2 regions of the Pulveribacter sp. genome follow, and region 1 is predicted to be linked to the other one. Evidence: predicted binding sites of a transcription regulator. Region 1 holds the regulator's gene; the other holds the start of a gene.
What was found. The regulator NrdR, encoded in region 1, represses ribonucleotide reductase genes. The targets are predictions, from matches to a motif close to CACNANATNTNGTG.
Positions count from the first base shown of each region.

Region 1 (9,603 bases):
ATCAGCGGCTTTTTCGTTGCTGGCGCTTCAAGCCGGCATATTGCGCCGGGCGCCGGGCCTTGCAGCCCGGTCTGCCCCATCACCAGCTTCTCATTTGCGCAGCAGCGCCTTGAGCGCGTTCTGCAGGCGGCGCGCCTGGGCTTCGTCGCCGGCACTGGCGAAGATCTGTGCAGCGTCGCTCTCCCAGGTTTGCTGCGGCGACGGATCGTTGCGGCGCGTGAGCAGCTGCAGCTGCAGCGCACGGCGCGCCGACAGCTGCTCGGCCGGGGTCGGCACCTCGGCGGCGATCTCCAGGCGCAGCAGCGCCTGCTGCGCATCACTGGCCGCAGCCGGAGCAGACAGCGCCTGCGTCCAGGCCGTGCGGGCACTGGGCGACACCTTGCCGCCCAGCTCCTGCACGCTGGGCACCTGCGCCGCATCGCGGGCCTTCCAGGCGGCCATCAGCTGCGTGAGCGCTTCGCCGTGGGCCTGGGCCGCCAGCTTGCGCAGCGTGGCCTGGGCATGCTCCATGGCGTCGCGCTGGGCGCGGAAGGCGGTGTCGCCCAGGCGGGGACCGCGGGCCGGAGCATCGCCCCGGTCGCGCATGCGCCCGCCCTGCCCGCCCCTGAAGTCGTCACGGTCGCGCCGGTCACCGGGACGGCCACCGCGCTGCTGGGGCGCGGCCGTGGCTGGCTTGCGCGCACCAGGGCGATCGTCGCCGCGCACGGCCACCACAGGGCGCTGCACAGGCGCGGGTGCGGGTGCAGCCTCTGCCATCGGCGCTTCAGCGCCTGCTTCAGTATTTGTAGCTGCTGGCGCTTGCTGGACATGGGCTGCAGCCTGATTTTGCTCAGATTGAGCGTCATGCTGCGCCTTCAGCGCAGCGTCCAGCGAGGCCATGGCCTCGCGGATGCGCTGGGCGTCGCCCGAGGCGTTGGCCGCCTCCAGCGCCTTGGACGCTTCCAGCACCGCGCGGTCGCGCGCGCCCATCTGGGCCGCACCCTGCTCGCGCGCCGCACTCTTGCGGGCGAAGGCCTCGTCGATGGGCTTGCGGAAGGCGTCCCACAGCTTTTGCTCCTGCCGGCGGTCCAGCGGCACCGCCTGCGCCTCGGCCTGCCAGCGCTGCTGCAGAGCCTTGACGGCGTCGATGCGCAGCTGCGGCGCGGCGCCCAGCGCCGTGGCTTCCTCGATCATGGCGTGGCGCTGGGCCAGGCTGGCCTTTTGCGCGGCTGCCAGCGGAGCGCCGGCCTCGGCCATGGCCTCCTTCCACAAGGGCTGCAGCTCGGCAAACACCTTCTCACTGACGTGGCCGCCGGCGCGCCAGCGCTCGCTGAACTGGTGCAGTGCGCGGCTGGCGGCCTTCCAGTCGGGGGTGGTAGCGGAGGTTTGCTCCTGCGTCCAGGCCTTGAGTTCGTCCACCAAGGCCTGGCGCTGGGCGCGGTGCTGAGCGCTTTCGGCGCGCACCTTCTCCAGCCAGGCCTCCACGATCTTGTGGGCGGCGTTGCAGGCCTCGTCGAAACGCTTCCAAAGCGCATGGTTGGCGGGCGCGCCCTGGTCGGCCTGCTTCCACTGCTCGCGCAGCTGGCGCAGCGTTTCCTGCATCTTGCGGCCGCCCAAGGCCTGGCCTTCGGGACGGTTCAGCAGGCCCTCGGCACGCGCGACCAGGTCTTCGCGCACCTGGTCGGCGCTCCAGCGCTGCCAGCCTTCCAGCTCGCCAGCGGCGACCAGTGCGGCATGCACCTTCTGCTCCAGCTCGTTGTCGATCAGCTTGCCGTGCACCTTGAGCACCCCGCGCAGGGCAGTCGCTGCCCCGGCGCTGGCTTTGCCGTGACCCTGGGCGGTCTCTTCCTCCAGTTTGGCCAAGGCTTCGCGCACTGCCTGCTGGGCTGCCTCGCGCTGGGCCGGATCCACCTTGGGGCGGACCGGAGCAGCGCTGCGCGCCTGGGCCTTTTCGGCCTCGGTGGGCAAGCCACGCGCCTGGCGTAGTTCATCGGCCCAGACGGGTACGGGCGGCAGTGGCGCCGCGGCGTCCTCAGCCGCGGCGACGGTCTGGCTCAGCGCCGACTGGAAGGCCTCCCAGACCACCAGCAGCTGGGCGCGCGAGGCCTCCAGCTGGGCCGGAAAGCGCGCTTCCACGCTGGGCCAGGCGGCGTCGCCGGACAGCTCCTGCGCCTGCGCCTGCCAGCGCTCGACGTCGGAGCTCAGCAGCGCCAGGGCCGCCTGCGCGTCCTTCCAGGGCTTGGTAGACAGGACTTCGATGCGCTGGGCCAGCAGCACGGCGGCCTCGCGCTGCACCTGCACGCGGTGCTGCAGGTCCTCAATGACCTTGACGCGCTCGGCCAGCTGGCCCTTGAGCTGCGACAGCGGCTCGCGCGACAGCGGCGCGCCGGCCTTGGCGGCGTCGCGCTGCCAGGCCAGGGCGTCGGCGATGTTTAGGCGTGGCGCGGCCAGCAGTGCCTCGGCCTTGGCGGCCCATTCGGCGCCGATGGCCTCTTGCGCCTGGGCGCGGCGGATCTCGTCCAGCCGCTCGCGCACGGCACGGGCCGCGCCCTTGTCACGCGCGCTGAGTTCCTTGAAGACCTCCTGCAGGCGCTCGACCGGGGGCTGCGTGGCCAGCCAATCGCGGATGCGCCCCGCGCGCTCGCCGGACGTCGCGGCCGAGAAGGCGCCACCCGTCAGCGCGTCCAGGGGATGCGGCTCGCTGGTTTTTGCCGGGACCGGGGAGGTTTCAGGAGCGTCGGACATTTTGCTGCGGGAAGAAAAAGGAAACATGGTTCTGGCAGGAGGGCGATGGACCGGGATGCGGCGAACGCTGGGGGGTCATCGCGGCTAGAAGCGGGTAGACGGGAAGTCCGGCCACCGCGGGAAAGTTGCTATTTTGGCCCGGTTTTGCAAGACGGCCGCCAGGGCTGCCAAGGCCACGCGGCGGAAGCCATTCGAGGCATCTCCACTGCGAGCGGACATTTATCAAAACTGATAGCTGCCAGCGCTTGCTACACAAGGGTTTGCAGCCATTTTCATTTAAACCCCTCCCAGGAAGCGCCAAGCCGTCTCCATACATATATAGAGGGCAAGGCTGTCATCAAGAGAAACATGCCTGCCGGCCGCCCCGATGTTGATGAAAAGCAGAAAAAGAGAAGCCCGGTGGAAGGAAGCCTTCCACCGGGCCCGATGGCGGACGCAGCGGTCCATGTGCCATCGCTTTTCGCACTCGGGGAGAGATAAGTCCCCCAGTGCGGGAGGCAAAGTATTGCCTCCGAGGGATGCCGCGCAGGAGGCCGCCTTTTGCAAAGCTGCGAACCTGGTTGGCTTCGCGCCCGGCCACAGCCGGACGAATGGAAGATTAGCAAAGGCGGGCGTCCCCTTCCATCGATGTTTCGCAATGACACAACCGCACCGACCCCATCAGGCAAGAGCTGTTTCCTGATGTTGCAATCAGTTCATTTATGCTTTTTTTGTCTCAAACAAGAAAACCTTAGTATTGACTGAGCATTTTGCAGCCCCCTAGAATCCGCCAGCTTCACGACATCACCTCGTAGTAACCCTAGCCCAGCCGTCTCTCGGCTCCGATGGTCCGCAAGTTTCCGGTGCGCCGCGCGCCCGGCACGGATCGATATGGCAACCCAGTCCGGGCGAGCACGCCCGGCCCGAAATCGAGTTCCCTCCCCTGCATCGCTGCATTGCGGTGCCTCGCCTTGCCGGGACTCGTTTCTTGCAGAAAGGATGAGAGCTATGACAGCTTCAGGAAGAGCCGTCGCCGGCGTTCGCACTTTTGCCGCCGATGTCGCCAATGGCTTTCTGGAAGTCACCCACAGCAGCTTCGCCCTGCTGGGGCTGGCCGTCGCCTTCGTCGCCATCACCCTGACGGCGCGGCCCGACCTGCGTCAAGCGGGCGAGGAACACCTGATGGGCTGGCTGCAGTCGCGCCAGCCGGTGGTAGTGCAACTGGAAGCCGAGCCGCCCCTGGGCGATCGCCCCCTGGCCATCAACCCTAAGGAACTGCCGCGCGAGCAGGCCGCCGTGGCCTACTGGCTGAGCAAGAAATACCGCGTGGCCCCCGAGCCCGTGGCCGCGCTGGTGAACGAGGCCTACGAGATCGGCACGCGAACCAAGCTGGACCCGACGCTGATCCTGGCCATCGTGGCCATCGAATCGAGCTTCAATCCCTTCGCCCAGAGTCCTGTGGGGGCGCAAGGCCTGATGCAGGTCATGACGCGCGTGCACACCGACAAGTACGAGGACGTGGGCGGCCACCTGGCAGCCTTCAACCCCCTGGCCAACCTGCGCGTGGGCGTAAAGGTGCTGCAGGAATGCATCGCCCGCGCCGGCTCGCTGGAGGGGGGCCTGCGCTACTACGTGGGCGCCGCCAACCTGCCCAGCGACGGCGGCTATGCCGCCAAGGTGCTGGCCGAGCACTTCCGTCTGCGTCAGGTGGCGGGCGGACGGGCCGCCGCCCCCAACGTGCCGCCGGCCACGCCCGTGCTGTCCACGAAGGCTCCGGCCGAGGCGGCCGACGTGAGCGCGCCCTCCGCCGCACTGCAGCCCACTGGCGAGAAGGTGGCCATGCTGGCCGGCGTCTGACCGGTTGGTTCTCGGCGCTCGGCTACACTAGCCGGGTACGCGACTGGCGATAGGCGTGGCGCACCTGAGAGGGCGCCGCCGCTGACGTGGAAATCCTGCAGGAGGCATGCCTTTCCTGCCAACCACTGGGAAGCGTACCGCGCGGGCAGCCCCAACGGGCTGCCTTTGCCGCGATCCGTCGTTCGCCTGGGCAGCCCCTGGAAGCCTTCGGGGGGCACACGTTCATCAGACTGCCAACCATGTACCAACGCAACATCCTTGTCGAACAAACCGATCCCGAGGTGTGGGCTGCCATTCAGGCCGAAAACGTCCGCCAGGAAGAGCACATCGAGCTGATCGCCAGCGAAAACTACGCCTCGCCCGCCGTCATGGCTGCACAGGGCTCCCAGCTGACCAACAAGTACGCCGAGGGCTACCCCGGCAAGCGCTACTACGGCGGCTGCGAGAACGTGGACGTGATCGAGCAGCTGGCCATCGACCGCATCAAGCAGCTGTTCGGCGCCGAGGCGGCCAATGTGCAACCCAACTCCGGCTCGCAGGCCAACCAGGCCGTGCTGATGGCTTTTTGCAAGCCCGGCGACACCATCCTGGGCATGAGTCTGGCCGAGGGCGGGCACCTGACGCACGGCATGCCGCTGAACATGAGCGGCAAGTGGTTCAACGTGGTCTCCTATGGCCTGAACGCCCAGGAAGAGATCGACTACGACGCCCTGGAGGCCAAGGCACGCGAGCACAAGCCCAGGTTGATCATCGCCGGCGCCTCGGCCTATGCCCTGCGCATCGACTTCGAGCGCTTTGCGAAGATCGCAAAGGAAGTCGGCGCCATCTTCTGGGTGGACATCGCCCATTACGCCGGCCTGGTAGTCGCGGGCGAATACCCCAACCCGGTGCCTTTTGCCGATGTGGTCACCTCCACCACGCACAAGAGCCTGCGCGGCCCGCGCGGCGGCATCATCCTGATGAAGGCCGAGCACGAGAAGGCGCTCAATTCCGCCATCTTCCCCGGCTTGCAAGGGGGGCCGCTGGAGCACGTCATCGCCGCCAAGGCCGTGGCCTTCAAGGAAGCGCTGTCGCCCGAGTTCAAGACCTACCAGCAGCAGGTGGTGAAGAACGCCAAGGTCTTTGCCGAAACGCTGACGGCGCGCGGCCTGCGCATCGTCAGCGGCCGCACGGAAAGCCACGTCATGCTGGTGGATCTGCGCGCCAAAGGCATCACCGGCAAGGAAGCCGAGGCGGCCCTGGGCAAGGCGCACATCACCATCAACAAGAACGCCATTCCCAACGACCCGGAAAAGCCCATGGTGACCAGCGGCATCCGCGTGGGCACGCCAGCCATCACCACGCGCGGCTTCAAGGAAGAAGAGACGCGCCTGACGGCCAACCTGCTGGCCGATGTGCTGGAGAACCCGCACGACGAGGGCCACCTGGCCGCAGTGCGCGCCAAGGTGCACGAACTGACCAGCCGCTTCCCGGTCTACCGCTGAACGCCCGCCGGGCCACGCCAGCGTGAAGTGCCCTTTCTGCAGCCACCCGGAGACGCAGGTCGCAGAAACCCGCGTGTCCGAGGACGGCACGCTGGTGCGCCGGCGCCGGCGCTGCGCCGCGTGCGACAAGCGCTTCACCACGTACGAGCGGCCGGAAGTCAACTTTCCGACCATCGTCAAGAAGGACGGGCGGCGCGTGGAGTACGACCGCGCCAAGCTGCTCGCGTCCTTCCAGCTGGCGCTGCGCAAGCGCCCGGTGAGCACGGTGCAGATCGACAGCGCCATTGAGCGCATCGAGGAACGGCTGCTGAACCTGGGCCAGCGCGAGATGCTGTCCAGCACGTTGGGCGAGTTGGTCATGCGCGAGCTGCAGAAGCTCGACAAGGTGGCCTACGTGCGCTTTGCCAGCGTGTACCGCAGCTTCGAGGACGTGCACGAGTTCCGCGCGCTGGTCGACGAGGTGGGCAAGTGAAGCGACTGGCGCTACGGTTTTAGTAGCTGCCTGCGCTTAGCTGGCGGGCGACAGAGCCGTTTTTTGCCATCATTTCACAGCACCAGGGCCGCAACTGCGGCCCTTGTCTTGTGAACTGGCCGCAAGCGCCGGTTTCAGCCCGCGCTGGCGGCGATGGGGCCCACGGCCTGGTGCACGTCGCCGCACTGCGCCCGGTGGCGCAGGACATGGTCCATCAGCACCAGCGCCAGCAGCGCCTCGGCGATCGGCGCGGCGCGGATGCCCACGCAGGGGTCGTGCCGCCCCTTGGTCACCACCTCCACGCTCTGGCCGTGCACGTCGATGGACTGGCGCGGGCTGAGGATGGAACTGGTGGGCTTGATGCCGATGCTGACCTCGATGTCCTGCCCCGTGCTGATGCCGCCCAGGATGCCGCCCGCGTGGTTGCTGGCAAAGCCCTGGGGGGTGAGCGAATCGCCGTGCACCGTGCCGCGCTGCGCCGCACTGGCGAAGCCGGCGCCGATCTCCACCGCTTTCACCGCGTTCAGGCCCATCATGGCGTGGGCGATGTCCGCGTCCAGCCGGTCGTACAGGGGCTCGCCCAGGCCCACGGGCACGTTCGCCGCCTGCACGCGGATGCGCGCACCGCAGGAGTCGCCGGCCTTGCGCAGCCGGTCCATGTAGTCCTCGTAGCGCTGCACGTCGGCGACCGGGGCGAAGAAGGGGTTGCGGGGCACGTGCTCCCAGGACTCGAAGGGAATGTCCAGTTCGCCCAGCTGCGTCATGCAGGCGCGCAGCTCGGTGCCGTATTTTTCCTTCAGCCACTTGCGCGCCACGGCGCCGGCAGCCACGGTGGGAGCCGTCAGGCGTGCGGACGAACGCCCGCCGCCGCGCGGGTCGCGCAGGCCGTACTTGTGCCAGTAGGTGTAGTCGGCGTGGCCGGGGCGAAAGCTCTGGGCGATGTCCCCGTAGTCCTTGCTGCGCTGGTCCTGGTTGCGGATCAGCAGGGCGATCGGCGTGCCGGTGGTGCGGCCCTCGTACACGCCGGACAGGATCTCCACCGCGTCGGGTTCGCGCCGCTGCGTGACATGCCGGCTGGTGCCGGGACGGCGGCGGTCCAGGTCGTGCTGGATGTCGGCCTCCGCCAGTGCCATGCCCGGCGGGCAGCCGTCGATCACGCAGCCGATGGCCGGGCCGTGGGATTCACCGAAATTGGTGACGCAAAACAGGGTGCCGAGTGTGTTGCCGCTCATAGGACCGGGATTATCGCCCAGCCCCGTGCTCATAAAAAGTGAGCTGCCAGCGCTTATACAGCAAGGGCTGGAGCCATCTTTGGCTATGAAAGCTGCGCTCAGCCCGGCTGCTGCTGGCCGCTGGATTCTTCCTGCGGCCAGTCGCGGATATAGGCCTTGAGCAGCTTGTTCTCGAAGTTCTGCCCGTCCACCACGGCCTTGGCCACGTCGTAGAAGCTGACCACGCCCATCAGCATGCGGTTTTCCATGACCGGCATGTAGCGGGCGTGGCGGCCCAGCATCATGCGTCGCACCTCGTCCATGTCGGTCTCCAGCGTGCAGGTCAGCGGCGCGTCGTCCATGGCGGTGCGCACCAGTGTCGTGCCTAGGCTTCCTCCCTGCCGGGACAGGTGTCCAATGACCTCGCGGAAGGTGAGCATGCCCACCAGATCGCCGTGCTCCATCACCACCAGCGAGCCGATGTCTTTCTCGGCCATGGTCTGCACGGCCTGCGCCAGCGGCTCGTCGGGCGTGACGGTGTAGAGGGTGTTGCCTTTGACGCGCAGGATGTCGCTGACTTTCATGGGATGTCTCTCGGTGTCGCTTTCGGGGCAGGCAGGCGCGCCGTGCGCCGGATGCTCGCGAAAATATAGCCCACAATCCCCGGCGCATTGACCACTTTGGAGACACGGATGCCCGGATATTCCGACCCTGGCTTCGACACGCTCGCGCTGCACGCGGGCAGCCAGCCGGACCCGACCACCGGCGCGCGCGCCACGCCGCTGTACCTGACGACCTCGTTCGTCTTCCAGTCCAGCGATCACGCCGCCGCCCTGTTCAACCTGGAAAGCCCCGGCCACGTCTACAGCCGCCTGAGCAACCCGACCACCGACGTGTTGGAGCAGCGCGTCGCCGCGCTGGAGGGCGGCGTGGGCGCGATCGCCACCGCCAGCGGCCAGGCCGCGCTGCACCTGGCCGTCGCCACGCTGATGGGCGCGGGCGGGCACATCGTCGCCAGCACCGCGCTGTACGGCGGCTCGCAGAACCTGCTGCACTACACGCTGCGCCGCTTCGGCATCGAGACGAGCTTCGTCAAGCCCGGCGACATCGACGGCTGGCGCGCCGCCATCCGACCCAACACCCGGCTGCTGCTGGGCGAGACCGTGGGCAACCCGGGCATGGACGTGTTGGACATCCCCACCATCGCCCAGATCGCCGAGGACGCGGGCGTGCCGCTGCTGGTGGACTCCACCCTCACCTCGCCCTGGCTGATCAAGCCCTTCGAGCACGGCGCGCACCTGGTCTACCACTCGGCCACCAAGTTCCTGTCGGGCCACGGCACGGTGATCGGCGGCGTGCTGGTCGATGGCGGGCGCTTCGACTGGGAGGGCGGCGCGGCCCAGGGCAAATTCCCCGAGCTGACCGAGCCCTACGACGGCTTTCACGGCATGGTGTTCACCGAGGAGTCCAGCGTCGCCGCCTTCCTGCTGCGCGCGCGGCGTGAAGGCCTGCGCGACTTCGGCGCCTGCATGAGCCCGCATTCGGCCTGGACCATCCTGCAGGGCATCGAGACGCTGCCGCTGCGCATGGAGCGGCACGTGCGCAACACCGAGAAAGTGGTGCAGTTCCTGGCCAGCCACCCCTTTGTCTCGCGCGTGGGCCACCCCATGCTGGAGACGCACCCCAGCCACCAGCTGGCGCAAAGGCTGCTGCCGCGCGGCGCCGGCTCCGTGTTCAGCTTCGATATCAAGGGCAGCCGCGCGCAGGGCAAGAAGTTCATCGAGAACCTGCAGCTGTTCAGCCACCTGGCCAACGTGGGCGACGCCAAGAGCCTGGTCATCCACCCGGCCAGCACCACGCACTTCCGCATGAGCGA
Region 1 is NZ_DAMATK010000002.1:43,673-53,275, reverse strand. Features, by position in the region: gene RT282_RS06495 (DUF349 domain-containing protein) at 91-2,724, opposite strand; gene RT282_RS06490 (lytic transglycosylase domain-containing protein) at 3,712-4,560, shown strand; ZMP/ZTP riboswitch at 4,590-4,759, shown strand; gene glyA (serine hydroxymethyltransferase) at 4,800-6,044, shown strand; gene nrdR (transcriptional regulator NrdR) at 6,067-6,516, shown strand; gene aroC (chorismate synthase) at 6,651-7,748, opposite strand; gene RT282_RS06470 (CBS domain-containing protein) at 7,847-8,311, opposite strand; gene RT282_RS06465 (O-acetylhomoserine aminocarboxypropyltransferase) at 8,420-9,603, shown strand, end outside.

Region 2 (9,603 bases), on a different contig from region 1:
CGCCTTCTGGCGCCAGCCGGCCGTGCGCGGCCTGCTGGCGCTGCTGGTGCTGGCGCTGGCGGCCCTGCTGGCCGGGCAGGCGGCGCTGCACTACCGCGATGCGCTGTCGGCCCGCTACCCGCAGGCGCGCGTGGCGCTGCAGCAGCTGTGCGCGCGCCTGGGCTGCATGCTGCAGCCGCCGCGCGACATCTCCGCCGTGGTCATCGACAGCTCGTCCTTTTTGAAGGCGCGCGGCGACGCCAGCCGCTACGAGCTGCAGGTGGCGCTGAAGAACACGGCAGCCCACCCCGTGGCCATGCCGCTGCTGGAACTGACACTGACCGACGCCCAGGACCAGCTGCTGGTGCGCCGCGTGCTGCGTCCGGAGGGCGAGCTGGGCGCCGCCCCCGAGCTGGCGCCCGCGGCCGTCTGGAGCGCCACCGCGCCCGTGCAGCTGGAAGGCGGCACGCCGGTGGCCGGCTACCGGCTGCTGGCCTTCTATCCCTAACCACTCTTTGATTCGACACACCACATGGCAGCACTGATCTGCGGCTCCCTGGCCTTTGACACCATCATGACTTTCGAGGGCCGCTTTGCTGCGCAGATCCTGCCCGAGCAATTGCACATCCTGAACGTGTCCTTCCTGGTGCCCACGCTGCGGCGCGACTTTGGCGGCTGCGCCGGCAACATCGCCTACAGCCTGAAGCTGCTGGGCGGCGACCCGCGCCCCGTGGCCATGCTGGGCAGCGACGGCGAGGACTACCTGGCGCGCCTGCGCGATCTGGGCATCGACACCCGCCACGTGGCCCAGGCGGGCGACGCCTACACCGCCCAGGCGATGATCATGACGGACCAGGACAACAACCAGATCACCGCCTTCCACCCCGGCGCCATGCTGCACGCGCACCGCACGCGCATCGCGGCCGGCGAGGCGGGCGCGGCCATCGGCATCATCGCCCCGGACGGGCGCGAGGCCATGCAGGAGCACGCGGCGCAGTTCGTCGCCGCGCAGATCCCCTTCGTGTTCGACCCGGGCCAGGGCCTGCCCATGTTCGACGGCGAGGAGCTGCGCCGCTTCATCGGCCAGGCCGGCTGGGTGGCGGTGAACGACTACGAGGGCAAGATGCTGTGCGAGCGCACGGGCTGGAGCCTTCAGGAGATTTCGCAGCGCGTGCGTGGCTTGGTGGTGACGCTGGGCGGCGAGGGCTGCGAAGTCTGGGAGCAGGGCGAGCGCACCCACGTGCCCGCCGCGGCGCCCGCCGAAGTGGTTGACCCCACGGGCTGCGGCGACGCCTGGCGCGGCGGCCTGCTGTACGGTCTGGAGCGCGGCTGGCCCCTGGCGCGCTGCGCCCGGCTGGGCAACCGCCTGGGCGCGCTGAAGATCGCCCGGCGCGGGCCGCAGAACTACGAGCTGGACTTCGACCCGGAAAGCGTGTGAGCTTCTGGTAGACGCTACAAAATTAGGAGCTTTTGGCGCTTTCCTAGAGCCGGTTTACGATATATTTCTATCGCAAAGCCGTGCCAATCAAGCGGCAGTAGCTCTCTTTTTTGAAGCAGCAGGACAAGAAAAAACCCGGCGCAGGCGCCGGGTTTTTCGTTGGAGCGCTAGCCCGTCCTCAGGGCTTGCCGCCGGTGGGGAAAGGCCAGGCCGCCTGCGGGCTCAGCGTGGTCTGCGCGGCGGGTGCCGGCGCGGGCGCTGCGGCCTTCTTCGCAGGGGCGGCCTTCTTCGCCGGGGCCGGTGCCTTCTTAGCGGGCGCCGCTGCCTTCTTGGCCGGTGCAGGCGCTGCGGCCTTCTTCGCGGCCGGGGCTGCCTTCTTGGCCGGCGCCGCCTTCTTCGCTGCCGCCGGCGCTGCCTTCTTGGCGGCGGGCGCTGCGGCCTTCTTCGCCGGTGCCGCTGCCTTCTTGGCGGGGGCTGCGGCCTTCTTGGCGGGTGCGGCCGCCTTCTTGGCTGGTGCCGCCTTCTTCACGGCAGCGGTCTTGCCCGTGGTCTTCTTGGCCGGCGCTGCGGCCTTCTTGGCCGGCGCTGCGGCCTTCTTGGCCGGCGCTGCGGCCTTCTTGGCCGGTGCCGCCTTCTTCACGGCGGTGGTCTTGGCGGTGGCCTTCTTGGCGGGCGCTGCCGCCTTCTTGGCCGGCGCCGCAGCCTTCTTCGCGGGGGCTGCTGCAGTCTTCTTCACGGCGGCCTTCTTGGCCGGCACGGCCGCCTTCTTGGCGGGTGCTGCTGCTGCCTTCTTGGCCGGTGCGGCGGCCTTCTTGGTGGCAGCGGCGCCCGCGCCTGCGGCGGCCTTCTTGGTGGCCGGCGCCTTGGCGCTGGCGGTCGTGCCCGTCGTCTTCTTGGCGGGGGCGGCTGCAGGTTTCTTCGCAGCGGGTTTCTTCGCAGTTGCCATCATTTTCTCCTTGGGGTCGGTTGGCAGAGAGCACCCGGCGCCTGCATTGGGCGGCGGGCGATCCATGGCAACGACGCTTGCGTCCGCCACCACGAATGCGACAAAACGCTCCGGCGCTGCGGCGCATGGCGCCTGGTGCGGAGGGAGCGTGAAAGAAAACCCATGGCCGTCGTGCGCTGGCGCGTGTCAGTCCCAGGACAGCGCCCCGCCGGTCTGGTACTCGATGACGCGCGTCTCGAAGAAGTTGCGTTCCTTCTTCAGGTCGATCATCTCGCTCATCCAGGGGAAGGGGTTTTCCTCGTTGGGGAACAGCTCCGGCAGGCCGATCTGCGTGGCCCGGCGGTTGGCGATGTAGCGCAGGTAGCCCTTGAACATGGAGGCGTTCATGCCCAGCACGCCGCGCGGCATGGTGTCTTCGGCGTAGCGGTATTCCAGGTCCACGGCGTGGTGAAAGAGCGCCGCGATCTCGTCCTTGAACTCGGCCGTCCACAGGTGCGGGTTCTCCAGCTTCAGCTGGTTGATCAGGTCGATGCCGAAGTTGCAGTGCATGGACTCGTCGCGCAGGATGTACTGGTACTGCTCGGCCGCGCCGGTCATCTTGTTTTGCCGGCCCAAAGCCAGGATCTGCGTGAAGCCGACGTAGAAGAACAGGCCTTCCATCAGGCAGGCGAAGACGATCAGGCTCTTGAGCAGCGTCTGGTCGGCCTCGGGCGTGCCCGTCTTGAACGACGGGTCCATGATGGCGTCGATGAAGGGGATCAGGAACTGGTCCTTGTCGCGGATGGAGGCGACCTCGTTGTAGGCGTTGAAGATCTCGCCTTCGTCCAGGCCCAGCGACTCGACGATGTACTGGTAGGCGTGGGTGTGGATGGCTTCCTCGAAGGCCTGGCGCAGCAGGAACTGGCGGCATTCGGGCGCGGTGATGTGGCGGTAGGTGCCCAGCACGATGTTGTTGGCCGCCAGCGAATCGGCCGTGACGAAGAAGCCCAGGTTGCGCTTGACGATGCGGCGCTCGTCTTCGGTCAGGCCGTTCGGGTCCTTCCACAACGCGATGTCGCGCGTCATGTTGATCTCCTGCGGCATCCAGTGGTTGGCGCAGGTGGCGAGGTATTTTTCCCAGGCCCACTTGTACTTGAAGGGGACGAGCTGGTTGACGTCGGTCTTGCCGTTGATGATGCGCTTGTCGACGGCGGCGACGCGCCCTGCGCGGGCCGGCAGGCGCGGCTCCTGCGGGAGGCCGCTGTGCTGGCCGCCCTGCGGGAGATTTTGCGATGGGGTCTTGACTTCTTCGTCCCAGGTAAGCATGGCTTTTCCAGTGCTCGGATTATGGAAGCAGTGCTTCAAAAAGGAAAGCACCGAAGCGTTGTGCAGCCGCGTTTGTTGCGTGGTCGCCTGCTGCGTGTGGCTTCGATGCGGCGGTTTGTGCGCGGGCCGTCGCGCCGTTACTGGCAGGCTTCGCAGCCGGGGTCGTCGATGGCGCAGAACTTCACGTCGGTGGCAGGCTCGGCCATGGCCGCCGCGCCCTCGTGCGCATCGGTGGGCACGGCGTTGAGCTGGCGCTTGTTCACCGTGCTCATCTCGACGTGCGTAGCGCTTTGCGTGCGCAGGTAGTAGGTGGTCTTCAGGCCGCGCAGCCAGGCCAGCTTGTAGGTCTCGTCGAGCTTTTTGCCCGAGGCGCCGGCCATGTAGATGTTCAGACTCTGCGCCTGGTCGATCCACTTCTGGCGCCGTGCGGCAGCCTCCACCAGCCATGCGGGCTCGACCTCGAAGGCCGTGGCGTACAGCCGCTTGATGTCTTGCGGCACGCGGTCGATGGGAGCGAGCGAGCCCTTGAAGTGCTTGAGGTCCATGACCATCACGTCGTCCCACAGCTTCAGGCGTTTCAGGTCGCGCACCAGGTACTGGTTGATGACGGTGAACTCGCCCGAGAGGTTGGACTTGACGGACAGGTTGCCGAACGAGGGCTCGATGGACGCGTCCACGCCCACGATGTTGGAGATGGTGGCCGTGGGCGCGATGGCCACGCAGTTGGAGTTGCGCATGCCGTGCTGCGCTATCTGGCTGCGCAGGGCCTCCCAGTCCAGGCGCGTGCTGCGGTCCACTTCCACGTGGCCGCCGCGCTCGCGCGCCAGCAGCTCCAGCGAGTCCAGCGGCAGGATGCCGCGCGACCACAGCGAGCCGTCGTAGCTCTCATACGTGCCGCGCTCGCGCGACAGCTCGGTGGAGGCCAGGTAGGCGTAGTAGCAGATGGCCTCCATGGACTCGTCGGCGAACTGCACGGCCGCGTCGCTCGCATACGGCACGCGCAGCTCGTACAGCGCATCCTGGAAGCCCATCAGCCCCAGGCCCACCGGGCGGTGGCGCAGGTTGGACTGGCGCGCCTTGTCCACGGCGTAGTAGTTGATGTCGATGACGTTGTCCAGCATGCGCATGGCCGTGGCGATGGTGCTGCGCAGCTTGTCGTGGTCGATGCGGCCGTCCTTGAGGTGGCGCGACAGGTTGACCGAACCCAGGTTGCACACGGCCGTCTCGGTGTCGCTGGTGTTCAGCGTGATCTCGGTGCACAGGTTGCTGGAATGCACCACGCCCACGTGCTGCTGGGGCGAGCGGATGTTGCACGGGTCCTTGAAGGTGATCCAGGGGTGGCCCGTCTCGAACAGCATCGAGAGCATCTTGCGCCACAGATCCACGGCCGGCACGCGCTTGAACAGCTTGAGCTGGCCGCTGTCGGCCTGGGCCTCGTAGGCGGTGTAGGCGCGCTCGAAGGCCTGGCCGTACAGGTCGTGCAGCTCGGGCACGTCGGACGGCGAGAACAGCGTCCACTGACCCTTGTCCATGACGCGCTTCATGAACAGGTCGGGGATCCAGTTGGCGGTGTTCATGTCGTGCGTGCGCCGGCGGTCGTCGCCGGTGTTCTTGCGCAGCTCCAGGAACTCCTCCACGTCCAGGTGCCAGGTTTCCAGGTAGGCGCAGACGGCGCCCTTCCTCTTGCCGCCCTGGTTCACGGCTACGGCCGTGTCGTTGACTACCTTGAGGAAGGGCACCACGCCCTGCGACTCGCCGTTGGTGCCCTTGATGCGCGCGCCCAGGGCGCGCACGCGCGTCCAGTCGTTGCCCAGGCCACCGGCGAACTTGGACAGCAGGGCGTTTTCCTTGATGGACTCGTAGATGCCACCCAGCTCGTCGGGCACCGTGGTCAGGTAGCACGAGGACAGCTGCGAGCGCAGCGTGCCGCTGTTGAACAGCGTGGGCGTGCTGCTCATGAAGTCGAACGACGACAGCAGCTCGTAGAACTCGATGGCGCGGGCATTGCGGTCGTCCTCCTTCAAGGCCAGGCCCATGGCCACGCGCATGAAGAACGACTGGGGCAGCTCGATGCGCGCCTTGTCCACGTGCAGGAAATAGCGGTCGTACAGCGTCTGCAGGCCAAGGTAGTCGAACTGCTGGTCGCGCTCTGCCTTCAGGGCTGCAGCCAGGCGAGGCAGGTCGAACTGCAGCAGGGCGGGGTCGAGCAGCTCGTGATCCACGCCGCGCTGCACGAACTGCGGGAAGTGCTGCACGTAGGCGGCGGCCATTTCTGCAGGCGCCACGTCGCGGCCCAGCACCTCGCGCACGATGGTGTGCAGCAGCAGGCGCGCGGTAGCGTAGGTGTAGCCAGGGTCTTTCTCGATCAGCGTACGCGCGGCCAGGATGGAGGCCTTGTACACCTCGCCCATGGGCACGCCGTCGTACAGGTTGCGCAGCGTCTCGGCGGCGATGGGCGCTGCCTGCACGTCCTCGCCCAGGCCGGCGCAGGCAGATTCGATCAGCGCCTGCAGGCGCAGCACGTCCAGCTCGACACGCTGGCCGCCGTCCTGCACGAACAGGGCCGGCATCTGCGGCATGAGCTGCTCGCGCTGGTGCGCGCGCTCCTGCGCGCGGCGCTCGCGGTACAGCACATAGGCGCGCGCCACCTCGTGGTGGCCGCCGCGCATCAGGCCCAGCTCCACCTGGTCCTGCACGTCCTCGATGTGGAAGGTGCCGCCCGCCGGGCGCGAGCGCATGAGGGCGCGCATGACCGTCTGCGTCAGCTCGTCCACGATCTCCCGCACACTGGCCGAGGCCGCGCCCTGCGCGCCATGCACGGCCAGGAAGGCCTTCATCATGGCGACGGCGATCTTCTGCGGCTCGAAGGGCACGACGGCGCCGTTGCGCCGGATGATCTGGTAGTGCTCGAGCGCGCTGCCCATGCCCGCAGGCTGGACCGTGGCGGGGGACGCCTGGGGGGCGCGCGGAGTGTCGGCCAGGGCCGAGGGAGAGACAACTTGCATGGTTTTCCTTTCCGGGGAGGGCGTCGGACGGGCGGCGCAAGGCGGGCGCGGCAGCGCGCCGGCCAGGCTGCAGGCCGGGTGCCGCGACCTGTACGTCGGGCACTAGATTTAGCGTGGTCTGCTAGTGTAGAACACTATAGGTAGTGTTCTGGCGGTGCAAGCGTCAAACCCCGATTGGCGAAGTTTTCTGACACTGGGGCGTGCCCGGTTGACAGCGCCCGGGCGGGGAGTTGGCCGGCCGTCAGGGGCGCGCGGCCGTGCCGGGCGGCAGCAGCACGCCGCTGCCGGCCAGGGCGCGCCACATGCGGTGCCATTCGAAGCCGCTGCCCGGGTCGTCCTTGCGCTGCGGGGCGATGTGTTCATGGCCGGCGATGAAGCGGATCGGAAAGCGCTGCATCAGGGCCCGGCACAGCCGCAGCAGGGCGGCGTACTGGGCCGGCTCGAAGCGCAAGCCCTCCAGCCCTTCCAGCTCGATGCCTACCGAGTCATCGTTGCAGTTGTCGCGCCCGCGGTAGTGCGAGCGTCCCGCGTGCCAGGCGCGCCGTTCGGCGTCCACGAACTGCCAGACCACGCCCGTGCGCTCGATGAAGAAGTGGCTGGACACCTGCAGCCCGGCGATCTGCATGAAGTAGGGGTGGGCGTCCCAGTCCAGCCGGTTGGTGAACAGCCGCTGCACCTGCCCGCCGCCGTAGCTGCCCGGCGGCAGGCTGATGGAGTGCACGACGATCAGGTCCACCTGGGCACCGGCGGGCCGCTCGCCCTCGTTGGGCGAGGGCAGGCGGCGCGCGCCGGCCAGCCAGCCGCCGCGCCACGGGCCGCTACTGCGCGTCGCCATGCTCGTCGCCGCCCTGCGGCACGGCGATGTCCAGCCGCGCGATGCGGTAGCGGATCTGCCGCAGGCTGATGCCCAGGCGCGCCGCGGCCGCCGTGCGGTTGAAGCCTGATTCGTGCAACGCGCGCACTAGGATTTCGCGCTCTTGCTGGTCCAGCCAGGCCTGCAGGTCGCCCGGCATGTCGGCCGGGGCGGGGCCCGCAGGGGAGACGGCAAGGGTGCCTGTGGGCGCGGCAGCGGCGCCCGGCTCGGGGTCCTCGATGTGCAGCTCGCGCCCGTCGCTCAGGGCCACGGCGCGGTGCAGCAGGTTCTCCAGCTCGCGCACGTTGCCGGTCAGCGGATGGCGCGCCAGCTGCTGCAGGGCGGCGTCCGTCAGGGGCGGCACGGCAATGCCGCCTTCCTCCTGGATGCGCGCCAGCAGCGCCGCGCACAGGGCCGGCAGATCCTCGCGGCGTTCGCGCAGCGGCGGCACCACCACCTCGATGACGTTCAGGCGATAGTACAAATCCTGGCGAAAGCGCCCGGCCTGCACGTCGGCGGCCAGGTCGCGGTGCGTGGCGCTGACGATGCGCACGTCCACCGCCTCCTCCTGCGTGGAGCCCAGCGGGCGCACGCTGCGCTCCTGGATGGCGCGCAGCAGCTTGGACTGCATGGGCAGCGGCAGGTCGCCGATCTCGTCGAGGAACAGCGTGCCCCCGCGCGCCGCCTGGAAGAAGCCCTCGCGATCCTGGCTAGCGCCAGTATAGGAGCCCTTGCGGGCGCCGAAGAACTCCGCCTCGAGAAGGTTCTCGGGGATGGCGCCGCAGTTGACGGCCACCAGCGGCCCGCCAGCGCGCTGGCTGCTGGCATGCAGGGCGCGTGCCACCAGCTCCTTGCCCGTGCCCGACTCGCCGCGCACCAGCACCGGCGCCATGCTGCGCGCCACCTTGGCGATGCGCTGCTTGACGGCGCGCATGGCGCTGGATTCGCCGATCAGGCGCTCCAATGCATCCTGAGCTTGCGCCGGGACCTTGGCGCGCACGCCGCGCTGGGGCGCCGGCACGCCGCCCATGCCCTGGATGGCGGAGGCCACCACGGCGCGGAACTGCTTCAGGTCCACCGGCTTGGTCAGGTAGTCGAAGGCGCCGGCGCGCAGCGCCTCCACGGCGTTCTCGGCCGAGCCGTAGGCGGTCATGACCACGCAGCGCTCGCGCCGCTGCTGCTCGCGCAGATGGTGCAGCAGGTCCATGCCGACGCCGTCGGGCAGGCGCATGTCGCTGATGACCACGTCGAACTTTTGCGCCGACAACTGCTCGCGCGCCTCGGCCACGCTGGCGGCGGCCTCCACCCGGTAGCCCTCGCGCAGCAGCGTCAGTTCGTACAGCGTGCGCAGGTCGGGTTCGTCGTCGACGACAAGGATGGAGGCGGCGGCAGGTGTGTTCATGGGCGTTGCTTCAGTGCCCGATTGTGTCAAACAGCGACGGCGTGCTGGCCGAGAGGTTGCTGCCACGGAACAGGACCGTAAAAGCGTTGCCCGGCACTTCGCCACGCGACAGGCTGCGGCTGGTCCGCTGGTAGCTGATGGCGGCGCCGTGGCGCTGGCACAGCTCGCGGCAGATGTACAGGCCCAGGCCGCTGGAGCGACTCTCGGACGAAAAGAAGGGTTCAAACAGGTGGCGCTCCACGCTCTGGTCCAGCGGCGCGCCGTCGCTCCAGATCTGCAGCCCGGCCCGACCGCTGGGCGTGGTGCGCGTGGACACGCACAGCGAGTTGGCATGCGGGCTCATGTAGCGCAGGGCGTTGTCCAGCAGGTTCACCAGCACGCGGCGCAGGTGCTCCGGGTCGAATTCCACCTGGACGCTACCCGCCTCCAGCTTGAGCTGCCCCTGCCGCCTGGCCGGATCATGGGCCTGCCAGTCGACCCAGATCTGGCGCACCGCCTCGTCCAGCGCCACCATGGCCGGTTCGGCGTGCTGCGGCCGGTGCTGCACGCGGGCGATGTCCAGCACCTCTTCGGTGATGCGCACCAGGCGCTCGGCGTTTTGCCGCACCATGCTGGTCAGCCGCTGGTGGGCCGGGTCGGACAGGTCTTCGGCCAGCAGCTCGTTGGCCTGGGAGA
Region 2 is NZ_DAMATK010000004.1:120,705-130,307, forward strand. Features, by position in the region: gene RT282_RS13110 (DUF3426 domain-containing protein) at 1-487, shown strand, start outside; gene RT282_RS13115 (carbohydrate kinase family protein) at 512-1,417, shown strand; gene RT282_RS13120 (hypothetical protein) at 1,596-2,363, opposite strand; gene RT282_RS13125 (ribonucleotide-diphosphate reductase subunit beta) at 2,550-3,668, opposite strand; gene RT282_RS13130 (ribonucleoside-diphosphate reductase subunit alpha) at 3,806-6,673, opposite strand; gene ampD (1,6-anhydro-N-acetylmuramyl-L-alanine amidase AmpD) at 6,915-7,508, opposite strand; gene RT282_RS13140 (sigma-54 dependent transcriptional regulator) at 7,492-8,928, opposite strand; gene RT282_RS13145 (ATP-binding protein) at 8,939-9,603, opposite strand, start outside.
Region 2: the regulator NrdR is predicted to act here: its motif matches at 6,806-6,819, upstream of RT282_RS13130 (ribonucleoside-diphosphate reductase subunit alpha).